4 regions of the Pseudomonas sp. AK-TSAG1-1 genome follow, and region 1 is predicted to be linked to each of the others. Evidence: predicted binding sites of a transcription regulator. Region 1 holds the regulator's gene; each other region holds the start of a gene.

What was found. Region 1 encodes FliA, which starts transcription of late flagellar genes. Its sites were predicted from a motif close to CTAAAGTTTNNNNNNNNNNNGCCGNTAA; they were not measured.
Region 2: AC1UK9_RS00755 (methyl-accepting chemotaxis protein) is a predicted target of FliA. The motif match lies at 2,833-2,860, and genes of this name have one in related genera.
Region 3: motA (flagellar motor stator protein MotA) is a predicted target of FliA. The motif match lies at 2,779-2,806, and genes of this name have one in related genera.
Region 4: AC1UK9_RS22355 (flagellar protein MotY) is a predicted target of FliA. The motif match lies at 2,874-2,901, and genes of this name have one in related genera.

Annotation. Positions count from the first base shown of each region.
Region 1 covers NZ_CM165965.1:1,800,912-1,808,025, reverse strand. Annotated here, with positions in the region: gene AC1UK9_RS08260 (protein-glutamate methylesterase/protein-glutamine glutaminase) at 1-285, opposite strand, end outside; gene AC1UK9_RS08255 (chemotaxis protein CheA) at 335-2,617, opposite strand; gene AC1UK9_RS08250 (protein phosphatase CheZ) at 2,672-3,460, opposite strand; gene AC1UK9_RS08245 (chemotaxis response regulator CheY) at 3,479-3,850, opposite strand; gene fliA (RNA polymerase sigma factor FliA) at 4,018-4,758, opposite strand; gene fleN (flagellar synthesis regulator FleN) at 4,755-5,585, opposite strand; gene flhF (flagellar biosynthesis GTPase FlhF) at 5,699-7,039, opposite strand; gene flhA (flagellar biosynthesis protein FlhA) at 7,051-7,114, opposite strand, start outside.
Region 2 covers NZ_CM165965.1:151,107-158,220, forward strand. Annotated here, with positions in the region: gene AC1UK9_RS00740 (TonB-dependent siderophore receptor) at 1-1,074, opposite strand, end outside; gene AC1UK9_RS00745 (FecR domain-containing protein) at 1,162-2,163, opposite strand; gene AC1UK9_RS00750 (sigma-70 family RNA polymerase sigma factor) at 2,163-2,663, opposite strand; gene AC1UK9_RS00755 (methyl-accepting chemotaxis protein) at 2,993-4,873, shown strand; gene AC1UK9_RS00760 (SRPBCC family protein) at 5,020-5,487, opposite strand; gene AC1UK9_RS00765 (non-ribosomal peptide synthetase) at 5,510-7,114, opposite strand, start outside.
Region 3 covers NZ_CM165965.1:643,529-650,642, forward strand. Annotated here, with positions in the region: gene asd (archaetidylserine decarboxylase) at 1-293, opposite strand, end outside; gene rhdA (thiosulfate sulfurtransferase) at 312-1,127, opposite strand; gene AC1UK9_RS02805 (HDOD domain-containing protein) at 1,170-2,708, opposite strand; gene motA (flagellar motor stator protein MotA) at 2,874-3,725, shown strand; gene motB (flagellar motor protein MotB) at 3,729-4,805, shown strand; gene AC1UK9_RS02820 (toll/interleukin-1 receptor domain-containing protein) at 4,858-5,343, opposite strand; gene AC1UK9_RS02825 (caspase family protein) at 5,343-6,302, opposite strand; gene AC1UK9_RS02830 (TIR domain-containing protein) at 6,305-6,712, opposite strand; gene rsgA (small ribosomal subunit biogenesis GTPase RsgA) at 6,925-7,114, opposite strand, start outside.
Region 4 covers NZ_CM165965.1:4,949,305-4,956,418, forward strand. Annotated here, with positions in the region: gene AC1UK9_RS22345 (hypothetical protein) at 1-396, shown strand, start outside; gene AC1UK9_RS22350 (argininosuccinate synthase) at 552-1,769, opposite strand; gene AC1UK9_RS22355 (flagellar protein MotY) at 1,899-2,807, opposite strand; gene pyrC (dihydroorotase) at 2,968-4,014, shown strand; gene rnt (ribonuclease T) at 4,011-4,688, shown strand; gene AC1UK9_RS22370 (peroxiredoxin) at 4,763-5,365, opposite strand; gene AC1UK9_RS22375 (bacterioferritin-associated ferredoxin) at 5,679-5,897, shown strand; gene bfr (bacterioferritin) at 6,099-6,575, shown strand; gene grxD (Grx4 family monothiol glutaredoxin) at 6,769-7,110, opposite strand.

The DNA of each region.
Region 1 (7,114 bases):
TGCATCCAGGGTGACCCGGGCACCTTCGTGCGTCAGCGAGGAGAACATCAACACCGGGGTCGGGCAGCGCTGCATGATGTGCCGCACGGCCGTGATGCCGTCCATCATCGGCATCTCGTAGTCCATGGTGATCACGTCCGGCTTGAGCGCCAGGGCCTGATCGATCGCCTCTTTACCGTTGGTGGCCGTACCGACCACCTGGATGCTCGGATCCGCTGAAAGAATTTCCGAGACGCGGCGGCGGAAAAAACCCGAATCGTCCACCACCAGGACTTTGACTGCCATAAACACTCCATTAGGCGCAGCGGGACGTTGTAGCCCCGCTGCCCCGGATTCAAATACGCCGTGCGGCGTAACGCTTGAGCATGCTTGGAACATCGAGGATCAGAGCGATGCGGCCGTCACCGGTGATGGTGGCGCCGGACATGCCCGGAGTGCCCTGAAGCATTTTGCCCAATGGCTTGATAACCACTTCTTCCTGGCCGACCAGTTGATCGACGACGAAGCCGATCCGCTGGGTGCCCACCGAAAGGATCACCACGTGGCCTTCGCGCTGCTCTTCGTGAGCGGCGGAGCTGACCAGCCAGCGCTTGAGGTAGAACAATGGCAGCGCCTTGTCCCGCACGATCACCACTTCCTGACCGTCCACGACGTTGGTGGTCGACAGGTCGAGGTGGAAGATTTCGTTGACGTTGACCAACGGGAACGCAAACGCCTGATTGCCGAGCATCACCATCAGGGTCGGCATGATCGCAAGCGTCAGCGGCACCTTGATGACGATCTTCGAGCCCTGGCCCTTGGTCGAGTAGATGTTGATCGAACCGTTGAGCTGGGAAATCTTGGTCTTCACCACGTCCATGCCGACACCGCGGCCGGACACGTCGGAGATCTCGGTCTTGGTCGAGAAGCCCGGGGCAAAAATCAGGTTGTAGCACTCGGTGTCGCTCAGGCGATCGGCCGCATCCTTGTCCATCACACCGCGTTTTACCGCGATCGAACGCAGGACGTTCGGGTCCATGCCTTTGCCGTCGTCGGAGATCGACAACAGAATGTGGTCGCCTTCCTGCTCGGCGGCCAGAACAACACGACCGCCACGGGCCTTGCCCGAGGCTTCACGTTCTTCCGGTGACTCGATGCCGTGGTCGACAGCGTTGCGCACCAAGTGGACCAGCGGGTCGGCCAGCGCCTCGACAAGGTTTTTGTCGAGGTCGGTTTCTTCACCCACCAGTTCCAGATTGATCTCTTTCTTGAGCTGACGCGCGAGGTCGCGAACCAGACGCGGGAAGCGCCCGAAGACCTTCTTGATCGGCTGCATCCGGGTCTTCATCACCGCGGTCTGCAGGTCAGCTGTGACCACATCGAGGTTCGACACGGCCTTGGACATGGCTTCGTCGCCGCTGTTGAGACCCAGGCGCACCAGACGGTTACGCACCAGTACCAGCTCGCCAACCATGTTCATGATTTCGTCGAGACGCGCGGTGTCGACCCGCACGGTGGTCTCGGCTTCGCTCGCCGGTTTTTCCGCTGGCGGTGCAGCGGCGGCGCGGGCCGGAGCCGGGGCGGCAGCGGCAGCCGGTTTTGCAGCTTCGGCTTTCGGCTCAGGCTTGGGCGCAGCCTTCGGCGCAGCAGCCGGAGCGGCCGGTGCCTTGGCAGCTGGCGTCGAAACGGCAGCAGCGGTGCCTGTAGCGGCAGCGCCGACGTCGGTGAACTTGCCTTTGCCGTGCAACTCGTCGAGCAGCGATTCGAACTCGTGATCGCTGATCAAGTCGCTACCGGCCGCAGCGGCCACCGGAGCGGCAGGTGCAGCCGGTGCCGAGGCGATCGCCGACTCGAGTGCTTCAACGGCAAAGTTGCCCTTGCCGTGCAACTGGTCGAGTAGCGCTTCGAATTCGTCGTCGGTGATGTCGGAGCTGTCGCCCGCAGCCGGAGCCGCAGGAGCAGCCGCCGTCGGTGCAACGGCGTCCGCCGCGAACTGGCCTTTGCCGTGCAACTGATCGAGCAACGACTCGAATTCAGCGTCAGTGATTTCATCGCTGGCTGCCTCATTGGCAGTTTGCGCAGGTGCAGCAGCGGCCGGGGCTTCGGCTTCAGCCTTGACGGCGTTCAGCGAATCCAGCAGCTGTTCAAATTCGTTATCGGTGATGTCGCCCGAATCGCTCGAATCGCCTTCGACGACCAGCTCTTCGATCATCTCGGCCACCGGCGAAGCCGGAGCTTCGTCGGCCGATTGCGGCTCGGCCAGACGTGCCAGCGCGGCCAGCAGTTCCGGGGTGGCCGCCGTGATCGGTGCACGTTCACGGACTTCGCTGAACATGCTGTTCACCGCGTCCAGTGCTTCGAGGACAACGTCCATCAGTTCTGCATCAACGCGACGCTCACCCTTGCGCAGGATGTCGAACACGTTTTCGGCGATGTGACAGCACTCCACCAGCTCGTTGAGCTGAAGGAAGCCGGCGCCCCCTTTTACAGTGTGGAAACCGCGAAAAATTGCGTTGAGCAGATCTGCGTCATCCGGACGGCTTTCCAGCTCGACCAGTTGTTCGGACAGTTGCTCAAGAATCTCGCCGGCCTCAACCAGGAAATCCTGAAGGATCTCTTCATCGGCGCCGAAGCTCATTAATGGGGTGCTCCTACAGGTCTAAAAACCCAAAAAACCTAAAATTCCAAAACTCTAGAATCCAAGGCTGGATAACAAATCGTCCACATCGTCCTGACCGGACACAACGTCTTCTCGTTTATCGGCATGAATCTGCGGACCTTCACCCTGCGAGAGATGTTTTTGTGGATCTTTTTCTGCAAGCATCGCGGCGCGGTCGTGTTCGATGCCCGCAAAGCGGTCCACCTGACTGGCCATGAGGACGAGTTTGAGCAAATTGCTTTCGACTTCGGTGACCAGTTGGGTCACGCGCTTGATCACCTGACCGGTAAGGTCCTGGTAATCCTGAGCCAGCAGGATGTCGTTAAGGTTGCTCGACACCGCACGGTTGCCCGTGCTGCTGCGCGACAGAAAACCGTCGACCCGGCGCGCCAGCTCGCGGAACTCTTCGGCCCCGACCTCACGGCGCATGAAACGGCCCCAGTCGGTGCTCAGGGCCTGGGCTTCCTCAGCCAGGCCATTGACGACCGGGGTGGCGCTTTCCACCAGATCCATGGTGCGGTTGGCCGCGGCTTCGGTCAGCTTGACCACATAGCCCAGGCGTTCGGTGGCGTCGGTGATTTGCGACACTTCCTCGGCCTGCGGCATGTGCGGATCGATCTGGAAGTTGACGATCGCACTGTGCAGTTCGCGTGTGAGCTTGCCCACTTCCTGATACAGGCCGCGGTCACGGGTCTGATTGAGCTCATGGATCAGTTGCACAGCGTCGCCGAACCTGCCTTTTTCAAGGCTCTCGACCAGTTCGACCGCGTGTTTTTTCAGGGTCGATTCGAAATCGCCCTGTGAAGATTCGTTATGCTCCATAGCTCCCCCGCGCGTTCATCAGCCGATGCGTTCGAAAATCTTCTCGATTTTTTCTTTCAGCGCCTGAGCCGTGAAAGGTTTGACCACGTAGCCGTTCACACCGGCCTGAGCGGCCTCGATGATCTGCTCGCGCTTGGCTTCTGCAGTCACCATCAGCACGGGCAGGTGCTTGAGTTTTTCATCGGCACGCACGTGGCGCAGCAGGTCGATACCGGTCATGCCCGGCATGTTCCAGTCCGTTACCAGAAAGTCGATGCTTCCGCTGTTGAGCACCGGAATGGCAGTCGTGCCATCGTCGGCCTCGACGGTGTTGGTGAACCCCAGATCACGCAGCAGGTTCTTGATGATCCGCCGCATCGTTGAGAAGTCATCAACGATGAGGATTTTCATGTTCTTGTCCAATTCGACCTCCAAGCAGTCTTAAACGCGCCCAGCACCTGGACGCGCCATTTCAATCAATCCGGCAAAGCACTCGATGACTGTCTGGAGCACAACAGAGCAAGACCGGTGCCGTTCATCACCGCACCAGCCTCGTTCGCAGTGTCCCCACACTGCCTTCAGCGCGCTCGCCACTCCCCCAAACGCCCCCGCAAGCGGGCCGCGCACTGGCTGTGTAACTGGCTGACCCGCGATTCACTGACGCCAAGGACTTCACCGATCTCCTTGAGGTTCAGCTCTTCGTCGTAGTACAGCGCCAACACCAGTCGCTCACGCTCCGGCAAATTGGCAATCGCGTCCGCCAGCGCGGCCTGGAAGCGTTCATCTTCCAGATCGCGTGACGGCTCAAGATGAGCACTGGCGCCATCCTCGTGCAGCCCTTCGTGTTCGCCGTCCTGCAACAGGTCGTCGAAACTGAACAGCCGGCTGCCCAGCGTGTCATTCAAAATCCCGTAGTAATCGTCGAGACTCAATTGGAGTTCGGCCGCAACCTCGTGATCTTTAGCATCACGGCCGGTTTTAGCTTCAATTGCCCGAATTGCGTCACTGACCATACGGGTGTTGCGGTGAACCGAGCGTGGCGCCCAATCACCTTTGCGCACTTCATCGAGCATCGCACCGCGGATTCGAATGCCCGCGTACGTTTCGAAACTGGCGCCCTTGCTGGCGTCATATTTGGTCGAGACTTCGAGCAGGCCGATCATCCCGGCCTGAATCAGATCTTCGACCTGCACACTCGCCGGCAAGCGCGCCAGCAGGTGATAGGCAATGCGCTTGACCAGTGGCGCGTAACGCTCGATCAACTCGTACTGCGCGTCACGTGCCGACTTCTTGTAGTAATTCATACCGCTGGCGGTCATAACACAGGCCCTGCCGTTTGCTGCACGAGGCGCTCGACGAAAAACTCAAGGTGACCGCGCGGGTTGGCAGGCAGCGGCCAGGTATCGACCTTCTGCGCGATCGCCTTGAACGCCAGCGCGCACTTGGAACGCGGAAAGGCTTCATAGACCGCTCGCTGCTTCTGCACTGCCTTGCGCACGCTTTCGTCGTACGGCACCGCGCCGACGTATTGTAAGGCGACATCGAGGAAGCGATCCGTGACCTTGGTCAACTTGGCGAACAGGTTGCGCCCTTCCTGCGGGCTCTGCGCCATGTTGGCGAGGACGCGGAAGCGGTTCATGCCGTAGTCGCGATTGAGCAGTTTGATCAACGCGTAGGCATCGGTGATCGAAGTCGGCTCGTCGCAGACCACCAGCAACACTTCCTGGGCTGCGCGGACAAAGCTGACTACCGAGTCACCAATGCCTGCAGCGGTGTCGATCACCAGCACATCGAGGTTGTCGCCGATGTCGCTGAAGGCCTGAATCAGACCGGCATGTTGCGCCGGACTCAGGTGAACCATGCTCTGGGTGCCGGAGGCGGCCGGCACGATGCGGATCCCGCCGGGACCTTGCAACAGCACGTCGCGCAGCTCGCAGCGACCTTCGATCACGTCGGCCAGGGTACGTTTGGGAGTCAGTCCCAGCAGAACGTCGACGTTCGCCAGCCCCAGGTCGGCGTCCAGCAGCATGACCCGACGGCCAAGCTCTGCCAACGCCAGAGACAAGTTCACTGACACGTTAGTCTTGCCGACGCCACCTTTGCCGCCGGTCACCGCGATCACCTGTACGGGATGCATGCTGCCCATGTTATTTCTTTACCTTGTCTTGCATAGACGGAGGCCACATTACTGGCTGCGCGTTCTCAACCGGAACAATGCATGGCAGACCATCGATGTAGGTACAAAAACGGTTCATTACCTCAGCCAACCTGCTTGGTCGGGCTGTGGTAGATATCAGCGAACATGTCAGCCATGGCTTCTTCGCTGGGTTCTTCCTGCATTTGCACGCTGACGGCGCGGCTGACCAGTTGATGGCGGCGCGGCAGATGCAGATCATCCGGAATCCGTGGGCCATCGGTCAGGTACGCGACCGGCAGTTCATGACTGATTGCCAGGCTCAACACTTCGCCCAGGCTTGCTGTCTCATCCAGTTTAGTCAGGATGCACCCGGCAAGCCCGCAACGCTTGTAACTGTGATAAGCGGCGGTTAGAACCTGTTTCTGGCTGGTGGTTGCCAGGACCAGATAATTTTTTGAACGGATGCCGCGACCGGCCAGGCTTTCGAGCTGCATGCGCAGGGCCGGATCGCTGGCCTGCAGGCCGGCGGTATCGATCAGCACCACGCGCTTGCGCAGCAGTGGATCCAGCGCTTGAACCAGCGACTGGCCCGGATCAACGTGCGTCACCGGCACGTTGAGAATCCGGCCCAGGGTCTTGAGTTGTTCCTGAGCGCCGATGCGGAAGCTGTCCATGCTGACCAGCGCGACATTCTGCGCGCCGTACTTGAGCACGTAGCGCGCGGCGAGCTTGGCCAGGGTGGTGGTCTTGCCCATGCCGGCCGGGCCGACCATGGCAATCACCCCACCCTCTTCCAGCGGCTCGACTTCCGGTACGGCAATCATCCGCGCCAGATGTGCGAGCAGCATGCGCCAGGCCTGACGAGGCTCTTCGATGTCGGTGATCATTGCCAGCAGGTCGCGCGACAACGGGCCGGACAGACCGATACGTTGCAGACGGCGATACAGGTTGGCTTGCGCCGGACGGCTGCCTTGCAGTTGATTCCAGGCCAGGGTGCCGAGCTGCACTTCCATCAGCTCGCGCAGGCTGTTCAATTCAAAACGCATCGAATCCAGTGCACGCGGGTCAATCCCGCCGGAGGACTGCGCAGGCGCCGGGGCCGGGCGCGCCGGGGCGGCGTAAGTCGGTTCGCTCAACGGCTCGGCAGCGGTCAGCGGCAGACCGGCCGTCAACGGCAGCCCGGCGAACAACTGGCGATTGATGTTGCCGTCGGCTTCGCCACGCAGGCTCAGCTCGGCCTGGGCGGTAACGATGCGCGACTGGGTCTTGCGCAGCTCGTCCTCAAGTTCCATGTTCGGAACCCGTGGCGCCAGCGCCGACAATTTGTAATCCAGCGCCGCCGTCAGCTCGACGCCGCCGGCAATGCGGCGGTTGCCAATGATGGCGGCATCAGCGCCCAGCTCATCACGAACCAGCTTCATGGCCTGACGCATATCGGCGGCGAAAAAACGCTTAACTTGCATAAACCACTACCTCAGCCGTTGGGCCCTACTGTCGCAACGATGGTCACTTGCTTGTTGTCCGGAATTTCCTGGTAG
Region 2 (7,114 bases), 1.6 Mb from region 1:
CAGCGTCAGCGAAGTGTCTTCAGAGAAATCGATGCTCAAGGTGGGTGCGAGGGCGAAGCGTTTTTCCTTGTTGTGGTCGAACTGTGTGTCGGACTGGTCCGTCAAACCGGTCAGACGATAGGCAATGCGCTTGTCGTCATCGACCGGGCCGCTGAAGTCAAAACCAACCCCGCGCTGACCTTGGGTGCCGACCGTGGCCTGGACCTGATGATAGGCTTCGTACAATGGCTTCTTGCTGGTCAGCGCCACCAGGCCACCGGGCGAGCTACGGCCGTACAACACCGACGATGGACCTTTGAGAATGTCCACGCGCTCGAGGAAATACGGATCGACCTGCATGGTGCTGTAGGTGCCGCTGTCGCCCATCGACTTGAGGCCGTCGAGGTAGATGTTGTCCACCGACCCGTCGTTGAAGCCGCGCATTGCCACGTAGTCGTAGCGGTGGGTTGCGCCGTAAGGGTTGGTCAGCACCCCGGGGGTATAGCGCATCGCCTGGGAGACGGTCTGTGAGCCTTGGTCGTCCATTTGCTGGCGAGTGACCACGGATACGCTTTGCGAGGTTTCCAGCAACGCAGTACTGGTCTTGGTGGCGATCTGGCTGTGGGTGGCGTTGTAGCCTTCCATGCTGCCCAGTGCGTTGCCGAGGGCGAAGCCTTTGATATCAGTGGTCGGCAGCGCCAGTGCGGCGCTGTCGCTGACGGAGTGCAGGATGTAGGTGCTGCCGTCCTGGCTGACCGCTTCCAGACCCGAGCCCCCCAGCAAATGGCTCAGCGCCTGATCCGTTGAGTATTCACCCTGCACGCCCGGAGACTGCCGCCCCTGCGTTTGCTGTGGGGTCATCGACAAGGTGATGCCGGCCTGGCGCGCAAACTGGTTCAACGCTTCACCCAGCGGGCCAGCGGCGATGGTGTAGCGATGGCTGCTAGTCTCACTGGCATTGGCGGTGAGGCTCAGGCAGGGCAACACACCGGCGCCCAGAACAGTGGAGAGCAGGGCGGCGCGAATGGCGTGGCGCAGCAGGCCCGATTCGGCAGTGAAATTCAGAGGGTTCTTACAGGTGATGCGGACAGTCATTGTAGGTTTCCGTGGGAAGTCGCAAAGGCTGAGTTGAAGTGCTTACTGACCAAGCCGGACTTGTCGCGAAAACCCGCCAAAATAATTTCAGGCCACTGCTTCCAGCGTGACCCACCATCGGGTGCGATAACGCAATTGCACCGGCAGGGTCTGCGGCAGGATGGCCAGCAGCTTGTCGGTGTCCTCCAGGCGAAACACGCCGGACAGGCGCAAATCCGCCACGGCCGACGCACACGTCACGAAGCCCGGCCGATAACGTGCGACCTCGTTGAGAAAATCGCCCAGGCGCATATTGCGAGTCACGATCAATCCGTCGACCCACGCACCCGCGTCCATATCCGGTGGCGGCGCCAGGCGTACCCGGTGGTGATCGATCAGGTAAGTCTGGCCGGCGAGCGCCTCAACCGAGGTGCCACCGCTGTGGATGGCCACGCGCCCGGTGGTGACGCTCAGCCGCGTGCAATCGCTTTCCTGGCGGAGGATGAAGCGGGCATCAGTCGGTTCATAGGTACCGTGACGACTTTGTACGCGAAGCGTTCGGTTGAAGGCCGCGCCTTGATCGTTGCCGCCGCAAGTGACGATGATTTCGCCGCGAGTGAGTTTGATCAGCCGTTGCTGCGCGGTGTAATCCAGATCCACCGCGCTCGCGGTATTGAGCTCGATCCGCGTGCCGTCCGGCAACTGGAAGCCGCGGCGTTCGCCGGTCGCCGTGGCGTAGTCGGCGCTCCATTGCTGCCAGGCCGAGGTGTCCTTGGCTACCCAGGCGGCGGAGCCTGTCAGCAAGGCGCCGGACAACAGTTTCAAAGCCTGTCGCCGTCCGAGCCCCTGTGCACTGTTTTCCAGTGTATTGAATGCCACCTGAGTGCCAGGCACTGCGCGCAGGTTATGGCTCAACTCGGCCTGCAGCGACTGCACGCGCTGCCAGGCCAGTTCATGTTCATGATGTTCGGCGCGCCACGCTTCGCACTGGCTACTCAGGCGAGCATTGCCATGATTGTTGCGCAGCCGTAGCAGCCAGTGAATGGCTTGTTTGACCACCTGTTGCGGCGGTTCGGCGCGGCGCCCTGCCGAGAGGTTATCCACAGGCATCAGCTTGCGTACCGCAACACGTAGCAGTGATACAACGCATCGGCGACGTAACGTTCCACCGAGCGTAGCGACAAGCCCATTTGTTCGGCGATCTGCTTGTGGGTCAAACCTTCGCACTGCGCCAGCAGAAACGCCTGACGCACCTTCGGACGCAAGCCTTCAAGCATGCGCGCGATGCTTTCGAGCAATTCGATCACCAGGGCGCGGGCCTCGGCGCTCGGGATTTGCGCTTCGGGCAAATGGGCGATGGATTCGAGATAGGCACGTTCGATTTCTTCACGGCGCCAATGGTCGATCACCAGACCACGGGCGATGGTGCGCAAAAAAGCGCGCGGGGCCTTGAGCTCCAGGCGTTCGGTGCGTTGCAACAGGCGCACGAAAGTATCCTGCGCCAGATCCGCCGCATCCGCGGCATTGCCCAGCCGCGTCCGCAGCCACGCGTTGAGCCAGCCGTGATGACTACTGTAAAGCGCCTGCACTGCAAACTCAGGTGAGGACATGAACGCGACAGCCCGAACGTCACAAATGATAATTAGTCGCATTTTTATCAAGGGCTGTGAATTTTGCAACCTCCTCTCGCATAACGTTCTTCAAAAACCTGACAGCGAGCGCTCTGGGACGCCGTTCGGCGGGAATCTGCCAGAAATGCCGTGCATTTCCCACACAGCCCTAAGATTTCTGCAAATGGTGCCGACAGACTGGTGAGACATGCGTGCACCAAAGTAGAGCGGCCATCAGAACGCTGCCTGCCAGCTATTGGACATTTGGAGCTACATGGAATGTTGCATCCCGGAACGCATCCCCACTTTTGCATAAGAAGTCCCATGAAATGAATCTCAAGTTCAGCCATAAAATCCTGTTGGCCGCCTCGGGCGTCGTGGTCCTGGCTTTCGCTTTGTTCACCCTCTACAACGACTATCTGCAGCGAAACACCATTCGCCAGAACCTCCAGTCCTCCGTGCAGCAGGCCGGTGATCTGACCGCCAGCAGCGTGCAGAACTGGATGAGCGGGCGGATCCTGGTACTGGAAAACCTCGCGCAGAACGTTGCTCACCAGGGCAAGGACGCCGACTTCCCGGGGCTGGTCGATCAACCGGCCTTCACCTCGAACTTCCAGTTCACCTACGTCGGCCAGGCCAACGGTGTGTTCACCCAGCGCCCGGACGCGAAGATGCCGGACGGTTACGACCCACGTCAGCGCCCTTGGTACAAGCAAGCCGTTGCCGCCGATAAAACCATGCTGACTCCGCCGTACATGGCCGCAGTCGGTGGTCTGGTGGTGACCATCGCCATGCCGGTGAAAAAGAATGGTGAGCTGCTCGGTGTGGTCGGTGGTGACCTGAGCCTAGAAACCCTGGTGAAGATCATCAACTCGGTGGACTTCGGTGGCTTGGGTCATGCGTTCCTGGTCAGCGGCGACGGTCAGGTGATCGTCAGCCCGGACAAGGATCAGGTGATGAAGAACCTGAAGGACATCTACCCGAACTCCAGCGTGCGCATCGAGAAGGGCAACCAGAACGTGGTGCTCAACGGTCAGGAACGCATCCTGTCGTTCACCCCGGTCAGCGATTTGCCGAATGCCGAGTGGTACATCGGTCTGTCGATCGATCGCGACAAGGCCTACGCGGCGCTCAGCCAATTCCGTACCTCGGCGCTGATCGCCATGTTCGTGGCGGTCGCCGCCATCGCGCTGCTGCTGAGCCTGCTGATCAACGTCCTGATGCGTCCGCTGACCACCATGGGCCGTGCGATGCAGGACATCGCCCAGGGCGAAGGCGACCTGACCCGTCGCCTGGTCGTGGAAGGCAAGGATGAGTTCGCCGAACTGGGCAGCTCGTTCAACCAGTTCGTCGAGCGGATTCACGCGTCGATTTCCGAAGTGTCGTCGGCCACCCGTCACGTACATGATTTGTCGCAACGGGTGATGGCATCGTCCAACGCCTCGATCGTTGGCTCCGACGAGCAAAGTGCACGCACCAACAGCGTGGCTGCAGCGATCAATCAGTTGGGCGCCGCCACCCAGGAAATCGCCCGCAACGCCGCCGATGCTTCGCAACACGCCAGCGGCGCGAGCGAGCAGGCCGATGACGGCCGTCAGGTAGTTGAGCAAACCATCCAGGCGATGACCGAGCTGTCGCAGAAGATCAGCCTGTCGTGCACCCAGATCGAAACCCTGAATGCCAGCACTGACAACATCGGCCACATCCTCGACGTGATCAAAGGCATTTCGCAGCAGACCAATCTGCTGGCCCTCAACGCGGCCATTGAAGCGGCGCGTGCCGGGGAAGCCGGACGTGGTTTTGCGGTGGTGGCGGACGAAGTGCGCAACCTCGCCCATCGCACCCAGGAGTCGGCCGAAGAGATCCACAAGATGATCACCTCCTTGCAGGTCGGTTCGCGCGAAGCCGTGACCACCATGAACGCCAGTCAGGCGTCCAGCGAAGAGAGCGTTGAAGTGGCGAACCAGGCCGGCCTGCGACTGGTCAGCGTGACCCAGCGCATCGGCGAGATCGACGGCATGAACCAGTCGGTGGCTGCCGCGACCGAAGAGCAGACCGCCGTGGTGGAAACCCTCAACGTCGACGTCAACCAGATCAACCTGTTGAACCAGCAGAGCGTCGCCAACCTCAACGAGACGTTGAAGGATTGTGATGCGCTGTCGCAGCAGGCCAACCGGTTGAAGCAGTTGGTGGACAGCTTCAAGATCTGATCGTCGGATTGAAGACCGCGTTAGCGTTCTTCGCGAGCAAGCCCGCTCCCACAGGTTGACCGTGTTTCCCTTGAAGGAATGCGATCAAAATGTGGGAGCGGGCTTGCTCGCGAAGGCGGCGGTTCATTCACTAAAGAACTGAAGCCTTACACAAACAGCTTCAGCACATTCCCCATCGCATCATCGGCAAACCCCTGCACGAAATCCTTGAACCCCGGCAGTGCTTCTTCTCCACCTGAAGCCGGCTCGGCAATGATCGTCCAGGTCGCCCGCGACTTACCCGTCCCCAGCGATTCCACATTCATCGCCGCCCACAGATTGGCAACCCCTAACGTGTTGTAGATCGTGGTCCAGGTCATGGCCCGTGCCTGTTCATCGCGGGAGTTGAGCTGTTCAACCACCACGTTGCCGTCCTTGAAGAATTTCTTGCGCAGCGAAGACACGCCTTCGCCGGTCATCTCGATGTGTGACAGCGCCGGAATAAAGCGCTCGAAACCGCCAAAATTGCCGACCACCGCCCAGACCTGCGCCGCGTCCGCCGGCACCTCCACCGAAGACATAACGTGGCAGCCGTGCGGGTTTTTGATCAGGGTGTCAGGTTGCAGATTGCTCATGGTGTTGCTCCTTTTGATTGAACTAGATGAAGTTGATCTGTTTCAGGTAATCGCAGCCGCGACGCAGCAGTGCCGCGGATTTTTCCGGGTATTGCGCACCCATTTGCTGCACGCCGGCCTCGGCGTTGGCATGACCGATCAGGGAGATGTCGCCGATGTCCTCCTCGAAGCCGTTGAGGTAGAAACCGAGCACGCCGAACAGCGCGTTGTCAGCATCGACCCGGCCCAGTTGCTGCTGCCAGTCGGCCACGCTGACCAGTGCGAATTCGCTGCCGGTTTCGCGGAACGAGGCGACGTAGGCATCCCAACTCAGCGGCTCGGGGTTGTGCAGGTTGAACACCGCACGCCCGGTCGAGTAACGGCTGGCGTGGAAGGCGATGAAGCGGGCGAGAAAGTCCACCGGCATCAGGTCGAAATTCAGCGCAAAGGCGGGCACCTGACCGAGCTGGATCGACCCTTTGAGCATCAGCATCAAACGGTTCTTGTGCGGTTGGCAGACGCCGCTCAGGCTGTTGAAACTGATGTTGCCGGGGCGATACAGGTTGACCCACACCCCGCGCTCGCGGGCCCGTTCAAGGATGCGCTCGCCGACCCATTTCGACAGGTTGTAGCCGTTGCGGATGTAGATCGGCGGGGTCGCTGCAGCGGGCAATTCGAGTACGCGGCCTTCACCATCGACCGTGCTTGAAGCCGACAGCGTCGAGACGAAGTTGAAGACCTTTTTGCTGCGCCCTTCGCACAGGCGTAACAGCTCGAAGATCGGCTCGACGTTATCCGCTGCCAGCGACTCGTAATCGAGTACGTGATTGACGTTGGCAGCGTTGTGCACCAGTGCGCCGAACTCACGATCCAGGCGCTGATAATCGTCGTCGGCCAAGCCCAGTTGCGGGCGAGTGATGTCTGCCGAATAGATTCGCACCCGACTCAAGTCCAGATGCTCGAGACGGTTCTCGCGCAACGCCTGGGCAAAACGCTGCGCCGCCGTTTGCCCGCCACCGTCACGCACCAGACACGCCACTTCGCTGGCGCCCCAGCCGAGCAGCGCTTCGACGATGTGCACACCGACAAAGCTGTTGGCGCCGGTGACGATCACCTTGTGCACATCGCCCAGGCGGCTGATTGGCAGCGGTTCGATGTCCAGTGGGCGCTCGGCGTCGGCCATGGCCTGGGCGCTGAGCACCGCGCTGTCATCGGTACCGCGCACCAGCGTCGCGAGCTTGATGATGGTCGGTTGTTCGATGAAGCGGTTGATCGAGATGCTGCGCCCGAACTCCTCACGCAAACGCAGCAACATGCGCGACAGCAGAATCGAGTGACCACCGAGGTTGAAGAAGCTTTCGTCGGTGGAAATATCGCTGCCGGGCAGCTCCAGCAGCTCCGCCCAGATCTCCAGCAACAGTGCTTCGTCGGCATTCGCCGGCAGGCACTTCGGGCCGCTGTCCTGCACGCTCACCGGCAGCTCCAGCAAGGCCTTGCGATCGACCTTGCCGTTGCTGGCGAACGGCATGTGCGGCAGCTCGGTCCACGCCACTGGTTGCATATAGTCCGGCAGAAACTGCTGGGCATGGGCCTTCAGTGCCTCGCGGGCAGCGTCTGATTGCGGCTGGGCGAGGAACGCCAGAATCCG
Region 3 (7,114 bases), 1.2 Mb from region 1:
GGGCCGAGCTGGCTGACTGCACCGTCGGCCGGGCTGAGGATCGCACCCGGCGTTTCGTCCAGTGGACGCGCGCCGTCTTTCAGGGCACGGGTGAAGAAGGCGTTGAAGTGCTCGTAAGCGGTCAGGTCTTCGACCAGCGCTTGCGACATGTCCACCTGGTAACGCTTGGCGAACCACTGGGTGAAGGCATTTTTGAACCAGCGCACGCGGCACTCGGCAATGCAGCCGGCCAGGCGCGACAGCAGATGATGAGGCAGCAGGTACTGGCTGAGGATAAACAGACGCTCTTTCATTAGTTGTCCTTAAAAACCTTAAATCTCGACAGGCGTATCAGGGTGGTTGCCCCACTCGCCCCAGGAACCGGCGTAGCCCTTGACCCTCGGATAACCGAGGGACTTGGCCACCAGATAAGTGAAGCCCGACCGGTGATGGGTCTGGCAGTGGGTAATGATTTCTTTGTCCTTGGTGATCCCGAGGTCTTCGAGGATCTGCGGCATGTCTGTGCGAATGCGCAACTGACGGGCCTTGTCCATGCCGGCGGTCCACTCGAAATTGACCGCGCCGGGGATGTGCCCACCCTTGGCGGCCAACACCTTCTCGCCGGAGTACTCCAATGGCCCGCGGGCATCCCAGATCGCCAGATCGGCGGCGCCGAGACGGCTTTGCAGGTATTCGCGAGTGGCGGTTGGCTCTTCGTGAATGCTCAGCGCTATCGGGCCGCCCGCCGCAGGCGGCACCTGGATCGACATCGGCATGCCAGCCTCCAGCCACGCCGGCAGACCACCATCGACGTAGTGGTACCGGTCGTGACCGATCACGTCGAGCAGCCAGATGAAGCGCCCGGCCCAGCCGCCGCCCTCGTCGTCATAAACCACGTAGACCGCGTCCTGACGATGACCCAGTTCACCGAACAAGGCTTCCAGATCGGCCTTGGCCGGCAGCAGTCCCGGCGCCGGCGGCTGGCCGAGCTGGGTGCGTTTCGGGTCAACAAAGCGTGCGCCGGGAAGGTGACCTTCGGCATAACGGGCAGGGCTGGTCAGATCCACCAGAATCAGTTCAGGGGAATCGAGACGCGGGAGCAGGTCGCTCGGCTCGATGACGAGCGGCAAGCCAGAGAAGTCAGACATGTGAGGTCTCCAGAGCACAAAGGGGGGGATTGTAGCGCAGCCTCATCGGCCACGGCTGCTAAAGCTGTGCAGGGCTTTTTCGATGCACTGCGCGGTTTTGCCGAAAGCCTGCACCGTGATGTCGGCGAATGGCCCGCCGCCCTGATCGGCCACGACGATCATGATTACTCGCCCATTATTGACCAGCGAGCGCAGGAACAGGTGTTCGCCACGAAACAGCGAACGCAGGCCCGGCGGCAGCAGGGCGGAGAATTGTGCGTTGTTTTCGGGGTTGATCCGCACTTGTGCCTGCTGCGCGAGCAATCGTTGCAGGACTTTGCTCTGACTGACGACAAAATTCAGCGCGGCGGCTTCTTTCGGCAGGCCGAAGGTCTGGTGCACACGCAGATTGGACTGTGTGCGATCGGCCATCAGAATCATCACCCGGCGCATACCGCTGGCAACCAGGGCATCGCGCGCCGCGACGGTCAGGCTCATGGCATTGGTGAAGCGGCTCGGCTCGGCCAGCAGTTCGGCGCATTGCCGGCGCCAATTCGCCAGATCCTCGGTACTCGGTGCGGCCGCCGGCAGCATTCCGGCCGGCAAACGATGGGTGCCCCACGGCCATAATAATGAAACGGCCGGGTGCCACAGATCGGGCATTGCATGCTGACGCGCACTGTTGGCAGCTTGCTGGTGCAATTGTTGTTGCACCTCGTCCATCGAAATCTGCAGATAAAGGCTGGTCAGATATTGCCAGCGTTCGCTGTGCGGACTGTCCCAGGCCTGTTGCGCCGAGAGCGCCAGGCCGTTGGCCAGCAGCACGGTGTTGGCTGGCTGATTGAGCCAGCGACGCAGGGTCGGATCGTCATCGAGGCGGTTCTGCTGGCGCAGCGGGTGTTCGCTGTCGCGGGCGATGCGCAGCACTTTGACCAGTTCGCGTTGTTCGCTGAGCAGCAGCTTATAGCCTTGCTGCACCCAGATCGGCAGGTGCCAGACTTGCACCAGCGCCTCGGCGATTCTCAGCAGGCGCACGCCAAACAGTTGCTTCTCGACCACCGGGGCCGACTCGCCCTTGTGGATGACCCGCAGCTCCCACTCTTCGAGCAACTGTGGAAACGTCAGCGCCAGCGGCCATAACGGCGAGAGAAACAACAGGCTGCCCCAATGGATGTCCTGCCACAGCCGCGCCAGGCGACTGGCGAAAAAACCGTTGGCCTGTTGCGTGGCGTGCTGGCTGATCATTTGCAGTTGGCGCAAGGCCTGGGGAATCTGCATCTGAGGCTCGACGGGCAGGCGCGCGAGCAATTCCTCGGTACGCGCCAGGCCCAGGCGGTTGATCGCCACCTCGAGATTTTCCGCCGGTGCGGCCATGGTGCCGTGGGTGTGACGATTGGCCTCACGAATGATGCTCAAGGCCAGTGCCGGACTGTCCTGCATCAGGTCGGCGATGTCGCGCAGCGAGCTGCGGTTATCGCGAATCGCCCGGCAAACCTTGTCGTGAGCTTCTTGCGGAACCGGCAGGCGCACGCTATCGAGCAGCTTTACCCAGCCTTCGAGTGTGGTCGGTTTTGCGTGTGGGACGTTCGTTTCATTAGCCATGTCTGGACGAGATCTTCACTGACTGTAGACGCGCCCGGCATGGGCTAAATTGGCTTTTCGCCTGAACTGGCTATAGTCTGGCGCAGTTTTGCCGATAAGTAGAAGAAGAGATTTTTTAACTTCCGAATATGACCTTGAACCCGACTCAGTAAGTACTTTCTACCTATGGCTAAAATTATCGGCATCATCGTCGTATTCGCGAGCGTGCTCGGCGGATACGTGCTCTCCCACGGCAAAATTGCCGCCCTGATCCAGCCCTTCGAGGTGATGATCATCGGTGGTGCGGCCCTCGGTGCATTCCTGCAGGCCAACCCCGGTTACATGACGATGCACGTGCTCAAGAAATCCCTGAGCATGTTCAGTTCGCGTTTCAGCCACACCTTCTATCTCGAAGTGCTGGGCCTGATCTACGAGATCCTCAACAAGAGCCGCCGCGAAGGCATGATGGCCATCGAAGGCGACATCGAAGACGCCGCCGCGAGCCCGATCTTCGCCAAGTACCCGGCCGTGCTCAAAGACGAGCGCATGACCGCGTTCATCTGCGATTACCTGCGCATCATGTCCTCCGGCAACATGGCTCCGCATGAGCTGGAAGGCCTGTTCGACATGGAACTCTACAGCCTCAAGGAAGACCTCGAGCATCCATCCCACGCGGTGAACGGCATTGCCGACGCCATGCCGGGTTTCGGTATCGTCGCGGCGGTACTGGGTATCGTGGTGACCATGGCGTCGTTGGGTGAGGGCGATCAGAAATCCATCGGTCTGCACGTCGGTGCGGCACTGGTCGGTACCTTCTTCGGTATTCTCGCGGCGTACGGTTTCTTCGGCCCGTTGGCGCATTCCCTGGCCCACGATGCCAAGGAAGAACTGAACGTCTACGAGGCGATCAAGGCTTCCCTGGTGGCGTCAGCTTCCGGCATGCCGCCATCGCTGGCAGTCGAGTTCGGGCGCAAGGTGCTGTACCCGGCCCACCGTCCAAGCTTTGCCGAGCTGGAACAAGCCGTTCGCGGTCGCTAAGCCATGGAAAATAATCAGCCGATTATCATCAAGCGCGTCAAGCGCATAGCCGGCGGGCATCACGGCGGAGCGTGGAAAATCGCCTTCGCCGACTTCGCCACGGCGATGATGGCGTTCTTCCTGGTGTTGTGGCTGCTGTCCACCGCAACGCCGGAACAGAAGATCGCCATCGCCGGTTACTTCAAGGATCCGGTCGGCTTCTCTGAAAGCGGCACGCCGTACATCATCGACCTGGGCGGTACACCGACCCTGGCGCCGGAAAACACCCTCAACCCTGAGGTGAAGTCGCAGCCGCAACCGGACAAGGTCACGGTCGACACTGAGCAGGTCGAAGGCATGGCCGAACAGGTCGAGAAGGAACGCCTGGAACTGTTGCTGCAGGAACTGCAGAACAAGGTCAACGAGAACCCGCAGCTGCAGAAGTTCAAGGATCAGATCCTGTTCGAGATCACCCCGAACGGCTTGCGCATCCAGATCATGGACGCCGAGAACCGGCCGATGTTCGACTCGGGCTCTGCACGTCTGAAACCGTACTTCGAAGACATCCTGCTGGCCATGGCCGACACCATCAAAGCGGTGCCGAACAAGATCAGCATCAGCGGCCACACCGACGCCAAGCCGTACACCGGCACCGGCGATTTCGGTAACTGGGAGCTCTCGGCCAACCGCGCCAACGCCGCACGGCGTGCACTGGTGGCGGGCAGCTATCCGGACGGGCAAGTGGCGCGGGTGGTCGGTTATGCCTCGTCGGCGCTGTTCGACAAGGAAAACCCGTTCAACCCGGTCAACCGTCGGATCGACATCGTGGTGCTGACCAAGAAGGCGCAAGCGGCCATCGAAGGCTCACAAGGTGCCGACCCGGCCAAGCCTGCTATCGAAGGCGAAAACGGCGCTGCTCCGGCGACGCCCGTTGATCCGAATGCGCTGCCGGCGGACCAGCAACCAGTGCCGGCACATGAGTTGCGTGAACGACTCAACCTGTTCGACGACGCCGCGCCGAAACCGGCCGAGCCGGGGGTTGCGGCGCCCGCGCCCGCTGCTCCGCCAGCCGCTGCACCGGCCCCTGCGCCGAAACAGTGACCGACAAAAAAGCCGACAGTGATGTCGGCTTTTTTGTGCCTGTCGATTGGCGTTAGAAACCACGCCGAATTCGGTTTTTCAGTTGTTCATGGAAAATCTCGGCGTTGCGTTTATAGGTGCCGCTGAACGATTCGTTGCTCGAATCCAGCGTCATCGAACGCTTGCTCGACACTTCCTCACGATAGGCATCAATGAAGAAATCCAGATCACTGGTCGTGCTCAACTTTGGCCATTTATCCAGATACAACGGCAACTCCGTCGGCCCGGTCTTGAACGAGCAGATCCTGCGATTGCTGATCGTCGCTTCGCCAATTTCAAACGGCACCCACCACGACAACGCAGTCTTTTCCGACACCACCGCCAGCAAGTGCGTGCATTCAGTGATGTTGCGTGTAATCACGCCGGTGATGTCGTCGGTGGTCTGCGATTCCGGGTCGAGTACGTCGAGGTAAGTTTTGATGTTGGCCTGGATCAGGCGGCTGTTGATGGCGATGGCGTGGGCGCGATCCATGTGGCGGTAGCTGATGAATACGGGCATCAGAAATGTCCTTTGAGGGCGAGTTCGCGGTAGTAGGCGCCGAGGGCGGTGAGGCGGCAGCCGGTGGAGTTCATGGCGGCGTAGTACATGTGTTCGGCATCCACGGGCTCGATCAGGCTGTGGCGGTTGCACATTTGCAGTTGCTTGAAGATGTCGCCGTGCTCGGGGTCGAACAGCGCTTCGGTGGGCTCGTAGCTGGGGTCGAGTCTGAAGACGAAACTTGGCTCGGGGAACCAGTCCTTGAGTTTGCGCAGAGTTTCCTCGGCAATCAGCGGGGCGACCTCACGTAACGGCACGAACTGCGAGACATTGGTCTTGAATACCGGACGCTGCTCCCAGGCCCCCAGCGCATTGTCGACAAACGAGTAAACGCTCCCGGGGGTGACCTTGCCGAGTACGTTGGCAGCGCCACCGTGCAGCGCTTGCAGAAGCAGGTCGGTGAATACGCCATGACCGCGATTTTCCAGGGCGTACTGTTCTTTTTTGCAGGCGGTGAGAATGGTCACGCCTTCGCCGATCACACTGCTGCCGCCGCGCAGATTGCGCATGGCCCCTGCTGCGCCGGCCTGGCAGCAATCGAGAATGATGATTTTGTTCTTGATGTGCGGGGCCTTGTCCGCCCATTCCAGGACGTCGCTGATGCGGATACCGTCTCCCCCGGGTTGATAGTCCTGGGGAATCAGTAGCCCTTCGTCAATGCTGGTGTCGAACTGCCCGTGACCGGCGAAGTACAGCAGTGCCACGTCACAGTCGCCTGAGAACAAGCTCTGAATCTGCTGTTTCATGTGGTTGAGCGTGAGTTTTTCTTCGGCTGAGGTCAGCACTTTGCTGCTGAAGTTCGGTCGCCCGTTAGCGTGACGCTCCAGCACCGAAGCCATGGCCATTGCGTCGTTGTTACAGCCGCTCAAGGGTGAGACGTAGTCGTAATGGTTAATCCCGATAAACAGTCCCTTGCGCATGGTTACACCGCCGTGTGCTGACGGATTGCACCGATGATGCTGTTGGTGTTCCACGCGCATTCGGCGTGCGCCGCTTCACGCACCACGGCGGAAATACGCTCGGCGCCGAACGGCTTGATCGCGATGATCACCTTGCCCATGCGTTTGGCGATCTCGATTTCCTTGTTGATCCACTTGCTGTAGGTCGAATACATCCCGGCCATGATCAGCACCGCCGAGCAAGGGCGAATCTTGTTTTCGATGGCTTCTTCGAGCTGCTTGTCGGTCTGCGCGCCCAGGATCGGATTGTGCGGCGGCACGGAAAAATTCTTGAAACTGAAATCCGGTTTGGCGCCGAGCAGGCGTACCAGATTGTCGTGAGCGTGGGCGTAGTTCCACGAATGGCTGATGAACAGGTGATAGGTTTGCATGGGCTTCCTCGGAGGTCGCGAAAGTGCGAAGGAGGACCCCAATCTAGGCATCTGGCGCGAGCCTACAAGGGCTGGGCGGTGAAAGAGAAATGTCCTGCAAGCAGGCGTGGACGGGTCTGTCAGAAAGGTCTGATGTTTAATTGAGTCGGGGAGGTGTCAGGCGCGATCCGACATCCGGCAGCCCTCGGGCGAGGTGCTGCCGGTGCAGATGTTTAGTAGCCGTTTTCCGGCAGGCTGGCGATGATCGAGCGATAGCTGTTCATTCGCTGCTGCTGCACGCGGCCATCTTCCAGGGCCTTGAGCAGTGCACAGCCCGGCTCGCGATCATGCTTGCAGTCGCGGAAGCGGCAGGTGCCGAGCAGATCATCGAACTCGATGAAGCCGGCTTCGACGTCGGCGCGG
Region 4 (7,114 bases), 3.1 Mb from region 1:
TACCGTTCACTGTATGCGCCTTCGGACTTCAACAAGGACGACAGTTTCTTGAAGATCGCCGACGAGTTGAAGAGCATCAGGAGCAGAGCGTATTCGCCAGACCCGCCATGGATTGAGCACAGCATTCGACTGCCCAAGCGGATCGGCACGTTGCGTACCATAGACATTCGCCCGCTGAGCAGCGCACAGGCGTTCAGAAATATGGCCGAACACTTTCCGCGTCCCGACAAACAATCGGCCGAGGCAGTGTTACTTCTGACCGATCCTGCATCTGACATTCTGTTCAGGCAAATCACGCTCAGCCTCCTCAAACAATCGAAGAAAGGCACAGGCGGAGTAACCATTATTGCTCACAACGTGAATACGCTGAGCACTGCGATTCTGGGGGAGGTGTGATGCCCCGGGTCGAGGACAGATGTGGACAATCAAGAAAATGGCGGGATTGAACGTAGCCACAAGCGCGAGTGGAAGAAGGTCAGGCAAGTACAGAACAAAAAAATGGCGGCTGTGTCACTGGGACCAGCCGCCATTTCCCTACAGGCCTGCGAGGCTTAGAACAACTTGCGGCCCTTGTTGGCAGCAATGCGCATGCGCAGCGCGTTGAGCTTGATAAAGCCCGCCGCGTCGGCCTGGTTGTAAGCACCGCCGTCTTCTTCGAAGGTCGCGATGTTGGCATCGAACAGCGAATCGTCGGACTTGCGGCCGGTCACGATCACATTGCCCTTGTACAGCTTCAGGCGAACCACACCGTTCACGTTGACCTGCGAAGCGTCGATCATCTGTTGCAGCATCAGACGCTCCGGGCTCCACCAGTAGCCGGTGTAGATCAGGCTGGCGTACTTGGGCATCAACTCGTCTTTGAGGTGAGCGACTTCGCGGTCCAGGGTGATCGATTCGATGGCGCGGTGCGCGCGCAGCATGATGGTGCCGCCCGGGGTTTCGTAGCAGCCACGGGACTTCATGCCCACATAACGGTTTTCAACGATGTCGAGACGACCGATACCGTGAGCACCACCGATCTGGTTCAGCGTCGCCAGTACGGTGGCCGGGGTCATTTCAACGCCGTCCAGCGCAACGATGTCGCCGTTACGGTAAGTCAGTTCCAGATACTGCGGCTTGTCAGGAGCGTTCTCTGGCGAGACGGTCCAGCGCCACATGTCTTCTTCGTGCTCGGTCCAGGTGTCTTCCAGCACGCCGCCTTCATAGGAGATGTGCAACAAGTTGGCATCCATCGAGTACGGGGATTTTTTCTTGCCATGACGCTCGATCGGGATCGCGTGCTTCTCGGCGTAGTCCATCAGCTTCTCGCGGGACAGCAGGTCCCACTCACGCCATGGAGCAATCACTTTCACGCCTGGCTTGAGCGCGTAGGCGCCCAGTTCGAAACGCACCTGGTCGTTGCCCTTGCCGGTAGCACCATGGGAAATGGCGTCAGCACCGGTTTCGTTGGCGATTTCGATCAGGCGTTTGGCGATCAGCGGACGTGCGATGGAAGTACCCAGCAGGTACTCGCCTTCGTAAACGGTGTTGGCGCGGAACATCGGGAACACGAAATCGCGCACGAACTCTTCGCGCAGGTCATCGATGTAGATTTCTTTGACACCCATGGCCTGAGCCTTGGCGCGAGCCGGCTCGACCTCTTCGCCCTGACCCAGGTCAGCGGTGAAGGTCACCACTTCACAGTTATAAGTATCCTGCAGCCACTTGAGGATCACCGAAGTGTCCAGGCCGCCGGAATACGCCAGAACGACCTTGTTTACGTCCGCCATGCCATCACTCCACGGGGTTCTACGGAAAGCCGAGGAGTCTACCGCTCAAATGCGATAATTTACAGAGGCGCGACAGCTTAAGACGACAAAGCGACAGAATCTGTCGAGAGCGCGACGATGACCGGCAGGTCAGGAAGTTGCCGCAGTATTGCCTGGCGTGCTGGCTTGCGGCGCTGGAGCGGCGGTCGGCGCCACCCGCGCGAGCTTCACGCTGACCCGGCGATTCTTCGCCCGGTTGGCTGCGTTGGTGTTCGGAACCAGCGGGTATTGCTCGCCGTGGAAACGCACGGTGATCTGCGATTCGGCGATGCCGTTGGCCTTGAAGAAATCGACCACCGCCAGCGCGCGACGGCGAGACAGTTCACGGTTGGTCAGACGGTTGCCGCTGTTGTCGGAGTGGCCGTCGAGTTCGATGTGATTGACCGTCGGATCGGCCTTCATGTACTCGAGCATCACTTGCAGCCTGGCCTTGGCATCGGCATCCAGGTCGGTGCCTTCGCCGGGGAAGCCGATCTGCGACTGTTTGACCTGATCGAAATTCTGCGGCAGCAATTTCGCCACACACATCTGGTAGTCGTTGAAAGCCTTGCTGAACTTGACAGGCAGCAGGCGTACTTCAGACACCCGGCCATCGCCGGAAGCACGGCGCACCACCGGGCTACGACCGTCGAGCAAGCCGCTGATCAAGCCACCGGCCTGAGATTGCGAACTGTTGAACAGCACGTTGCCGGTGCCGATCCTGACACTGCCCAGATAGATGTCGTTGCGCCCCGGCTGCCATGGCGCGGCGGCCGCGAGCAAGGTCGCCGAACCGCCGCCGAGCATGGCGTTGTAGGCATTCAGGCGAAAAATCGCCTGCTCACCGGCCTTGCGCACGAACTGGCCCGAGCCGAAATCGGTGATCGGCTGGGTCAGGCGGCACTCGAACTTGTCGCCCTCGACCGTCCACTCAATGTTCTCCAGACGAGTCTGGTAGGTGAGCGCCATCGCGGGAAGGCTGGCAAACACACTGAGCAAGGCTAAATATCGCTGGCGCACGGGAGGCTCCATTGGCTTCTGTAACACAAAGACCGATTCACACTATGTTTACGGCATACCTACGGGATATCGGAAGGTTCCCGCAAAACTTGATAGCGAGTGCCTGCAAGAGTCTTTTCCGGTAGCATTCCCCTCAGTTTGACCCGCCTGGAATCCCCTCATGTCCGACCGCCTGACCCTGCTGCGTCCCGACGACTGGCACATTCATCTTCGCGATGGTGCCGTGTTGACCAATACCGTTGCCGATGTTGCGCGCACCTTTGGCCGCGCCATCATCATGCCCAACCTGGTACCACCGGTGCGCAATGCCGCCGAAGCCGACGGCTATCGCCAGCGGATTCTCGCTGCCCGCCCGGCCGGCAGTCGCTTCGAACCGCTGATGGTGCTGTACCTCACCGACCGCACCCAGCCCGAAGAAATTCGTGAGGCCAAGGCCAGCGGTTTCGTGCACGCCGCCAAACTGTACCCGGCCGGCGCCACCACCAACTCCGATTCCGGGGTGACCAGCATCGACAAGATCTTCCCGGCGCTGGAAGCCATGGCCGAAGTCGGCATGCCGCTGCTGATCCACGGTGAAGTCACCCGTGGCGATGTCGACGTTTTCGATCGCGAAAAGATTTTCATCGATGAACACATGCGCCGTGTGGTCGAGCGTTTCCCAACGCTCAAAGTGGTGTTCGAACACATCACTACCGGCGACGCCGTGCAGTTCGTCAACGAGGCTTCGGCCAACGTTGGCGCGACCATCACCGCGCACCACCTGCTGTACAACCGCAACCACATGCTGGTGGGCGGGATTCGGCCGCACTTTTATTGCCTGCCGATCCTCAAGCGTAATACGCATCAGGAAGCCCTGCTCGACGCCGCCACCAGCGGCAGCGCGAAGTTCTTCCTCGGCACCGACTCGGCGCCGCATGCCCAGCACGCCAAGGAAGCCGCCTGCGGTTGCGCCGGCTGCTACACCGCCTACGCCGCTATCGAGATGTACGCCGAAGCCTTCGAACAGCGTAACGCGCTGGACAAGCTCGAAGCGTTCGCCAGCCTCAACGGCCCGCGCTTCTACGGCCTGCCGACCAATACCGATCGCATCACCCTGGTCCGTGAAGAATGGACCGCCCCGACCAGCCTGCCATTCGGCGAGCTGAACGTTATCCCGCTGCGCGCCGGTGAAAAACTGCGCTGGCGCCTGCTGGAGGAACACGCGTGAGTGATGACCATTTCGACGACGAACTGGACGGTCAAGGTGGCGGCGGCGGTTCCCGTCATCCAATGGCAGCGCGTTTTCGCGGTTACCTGCCAGTTGTCGTTGACGTAGAGACCGGGGGCTTCAATTCGGCCACCGACGCTCTGCTGGAGATTGCCGCGACCACCATCGCCATGGATGAAAAGGGTTTCGTTTACCCGGACCACACCTATTTCTTCCGCGTTGAGCCGTTTGAAGGCGCCAACATCGAAGCAGCAGCGCTGGAGTTCACCGGGATCAAGCTTGATCATCCGCTGCGCATGGCGGTCAGCGAAGAAACCGCACTGATCGACATCTTCCGTGGTATTCGCAAGGCACTGAAAGCCAACGGCTGCAAACGGGCGATCCTGGTCGGCCACAACAGCAGCTTCGACCTTGGCTTCCTGAATGCCGCCGTGGCCCGACTGGACATGAAGCGCAACCCGTTTCATCCGTTCTCCAGCTTCGACACCGCGACGCTGGCTGGCCTGGCGTACGGTCAAACGGTGCTGGCCAAGGCCTGTCAGGCCGCCGACATCGACTTCGATGGCCGTGAAGCGCACTCGGCGCGTTACGACACCGAGAAGACGGCCGAGCTGTTCTGCGGCATCGTCAACCGCTGGAAACAGATGGGCGGCTGGGAAGACTTCGACGACTGATCCTCGTCGGGCAAATCCCGCGCATAAAAAAACCGGCCACTTGGGCCGGTTTTTTTGTACCTCGACGTTGCGCCTTACAGGGCCGCAGCGTTCTCGGTCAGGTACGCCGCAACGCCTTCTGGCGAAGCGTTCATGCCTTTGTCGCCTTTCTTCCAGTTGGCAGGGCAGACTTCGCCGTGCTCTTCGTGGAATTGCAGAGCGTCGACCAGACGGATCAGCTCTTCCATGTTACGGCCCAGCGGCAGGTCGTTGATGATCTGCGAACGGACAACGCCTTTGTCGTCGATCAGGAACGCGCCACGGAAAGCCACGCCGCCTTCGGACTCAACGTCGTAAGCCTTGGCAATGTCGTGCTTCATGTCGGCAGCCATGGTGTATTTCACCTGGCCGATGCCGCCATTGTTGACCGGGGTGTTGCGCCAGGCGTTGTGGGTGAAGTGCGAGTCGATCGAAACGGCGATCACTTCTACGTTGCGTGCCTTGAAGTCGGCCATGCGGTTGTCCAGAGCGATCAGCTCGGACGGGCAGACGAAGGTAAAGTCCAGTGGGTAGAAGAACACCAGACCGTATTTGCCTTTGATGGCCGAGGACAGAGTGAAGCTGTCAACGATCTCGCCATTGCCGAGTACGGCCGGGACGGTGAAGTCAGGGGCTTGTTTGCCTACGAGTACGCTCATGGATATCTCCTGGTGAATAACTTGAAGTTCAGGGTCCGGGCCAGCCTGCCACCCTCAGGCGACAGCCCTGTGACACGAACCCTCTTCGCAAGGGCCGACCATCATACACTGCGTTTTTGGCCTGTCCTTAACGGTTTTTTACCCAAAGCGGATAACGGTGCTGCATTTGCGGGGCCAGGCAAAAAGCCAGCAATCGCCGTTCGTCGGTCACGGCTGTCAATCAGCTGAAGCGTTCAGAAAGCACTTTGACAATCATTCTCGTTAACATTAAGATCCATCGCAATTGAGTCACAACCAGCGACGGTTCTCACTTATGTATGTTTGCCTCTGCACTGGCGTCACCGACGGACAGATCCGCGAAGCGATCTATGAAGGTTGCTGCAGCTACAAAGAAGTCCGCCAGGCCACTGGCGTCGCCAGCCAATGCGGCAAATGTGCCTGCCTTGCCAAGGAAGTGGTGCGCGAAACCCTGACCAAGCTGCAAACCGCCCAGGCTGCGATCCCCTACCCTGTAGAATTTACGGCTGCTTGAATACCCCTCATTTCAAAGAACCGGACATATGTCCGGTTTTTTTATGCCCGCAAATCAAACGGTTAGGCGCTAGACGCGGAACACAAACATTCTTATTCAGATTTAATTTCATTTATTATTCAATAACTTAGGTTTGACACTTATAAATACCAAGCTCAAACTCCGCCTTATATACAGCTATTACAGGGCAGGACTCCCATCATGAAAGGCGACATTACAGTCATCCAGCATCTCAACAAGATCCTTGCCAATGAGCTGGTCGCGATCAATCAGTACTTCCTGCATGCACGCATGTATGAAGATTGGGGCCTGAACAAGCTGGGCAAGCACGAGTACCACGAGTCCATCGACGAGATGAAGCACGCGGACAAGCTGATCAAGCGCATCCTGTTCCTCGAAGGCCTGCCGAACGTGCAGGACCTGGGCAAGCTGCACATCGGCGAGCACACCAAGGAAATGCTGGAGTGCGACCTGCGGATCGAGAAGACCGGCCACGCCGACCTGAAAGCCGCCATCGCGCATTGCGAATCGGTAGGCGACTTTGGCAGCCGCGAACTGCTTGAAGATATTCTTGAATCCGAAGAAGAACATATCGACTGGCTGGAAACCCAACTGGGCCTGATCGATAAAGTCGGTCTTGAGAACTATCTGCAATCGCAGATGGGCGAAGACGAGTAATTAGCGAGCGCTAAACTCGATACACTAAAAAGCCCCGCCCTCTTTCGAGAGGCGGGGCTTTTTATTGCCGGGACTTCAGTCAATGCTGAAATCCCTGTGGGTGTCAGTCTGCTGGCGATAGCGTCATGTCAGCCGGCAACATTGTGACCGGCAGAAAGCATTCGCGTGCAGGCTCGCTCCCACAAAAGCCCAATCAGGCTTCGGACTTGTTCGCTGCAGCCGCTTCAACAGCCGCCTTGATGGTGCTTTGCAGCTCACCGTTGGCGAACATTTCAGCCATGATGTCGCTACCGCCGACCAGCTCGCCACCCACCCACAGCTGCGGGAAAGTCGGCCAGTTGGCGTACTTCGGCAGGTTGGCGCGGATTTCCGGGTTCTGCAGGATGTCGACGTAGGCGAACTTCTCGCCACAGCCCATCACAGCCTGCGCAGCTTTCGCGGAGAAGCCACACTGTGGGGCATTCGGCGAGCCTTTCATGTAAAGCAGAATGGTGTTGTTGGCAATCTGCTCTTTAATCGTTTCGATGATATCCATGGAG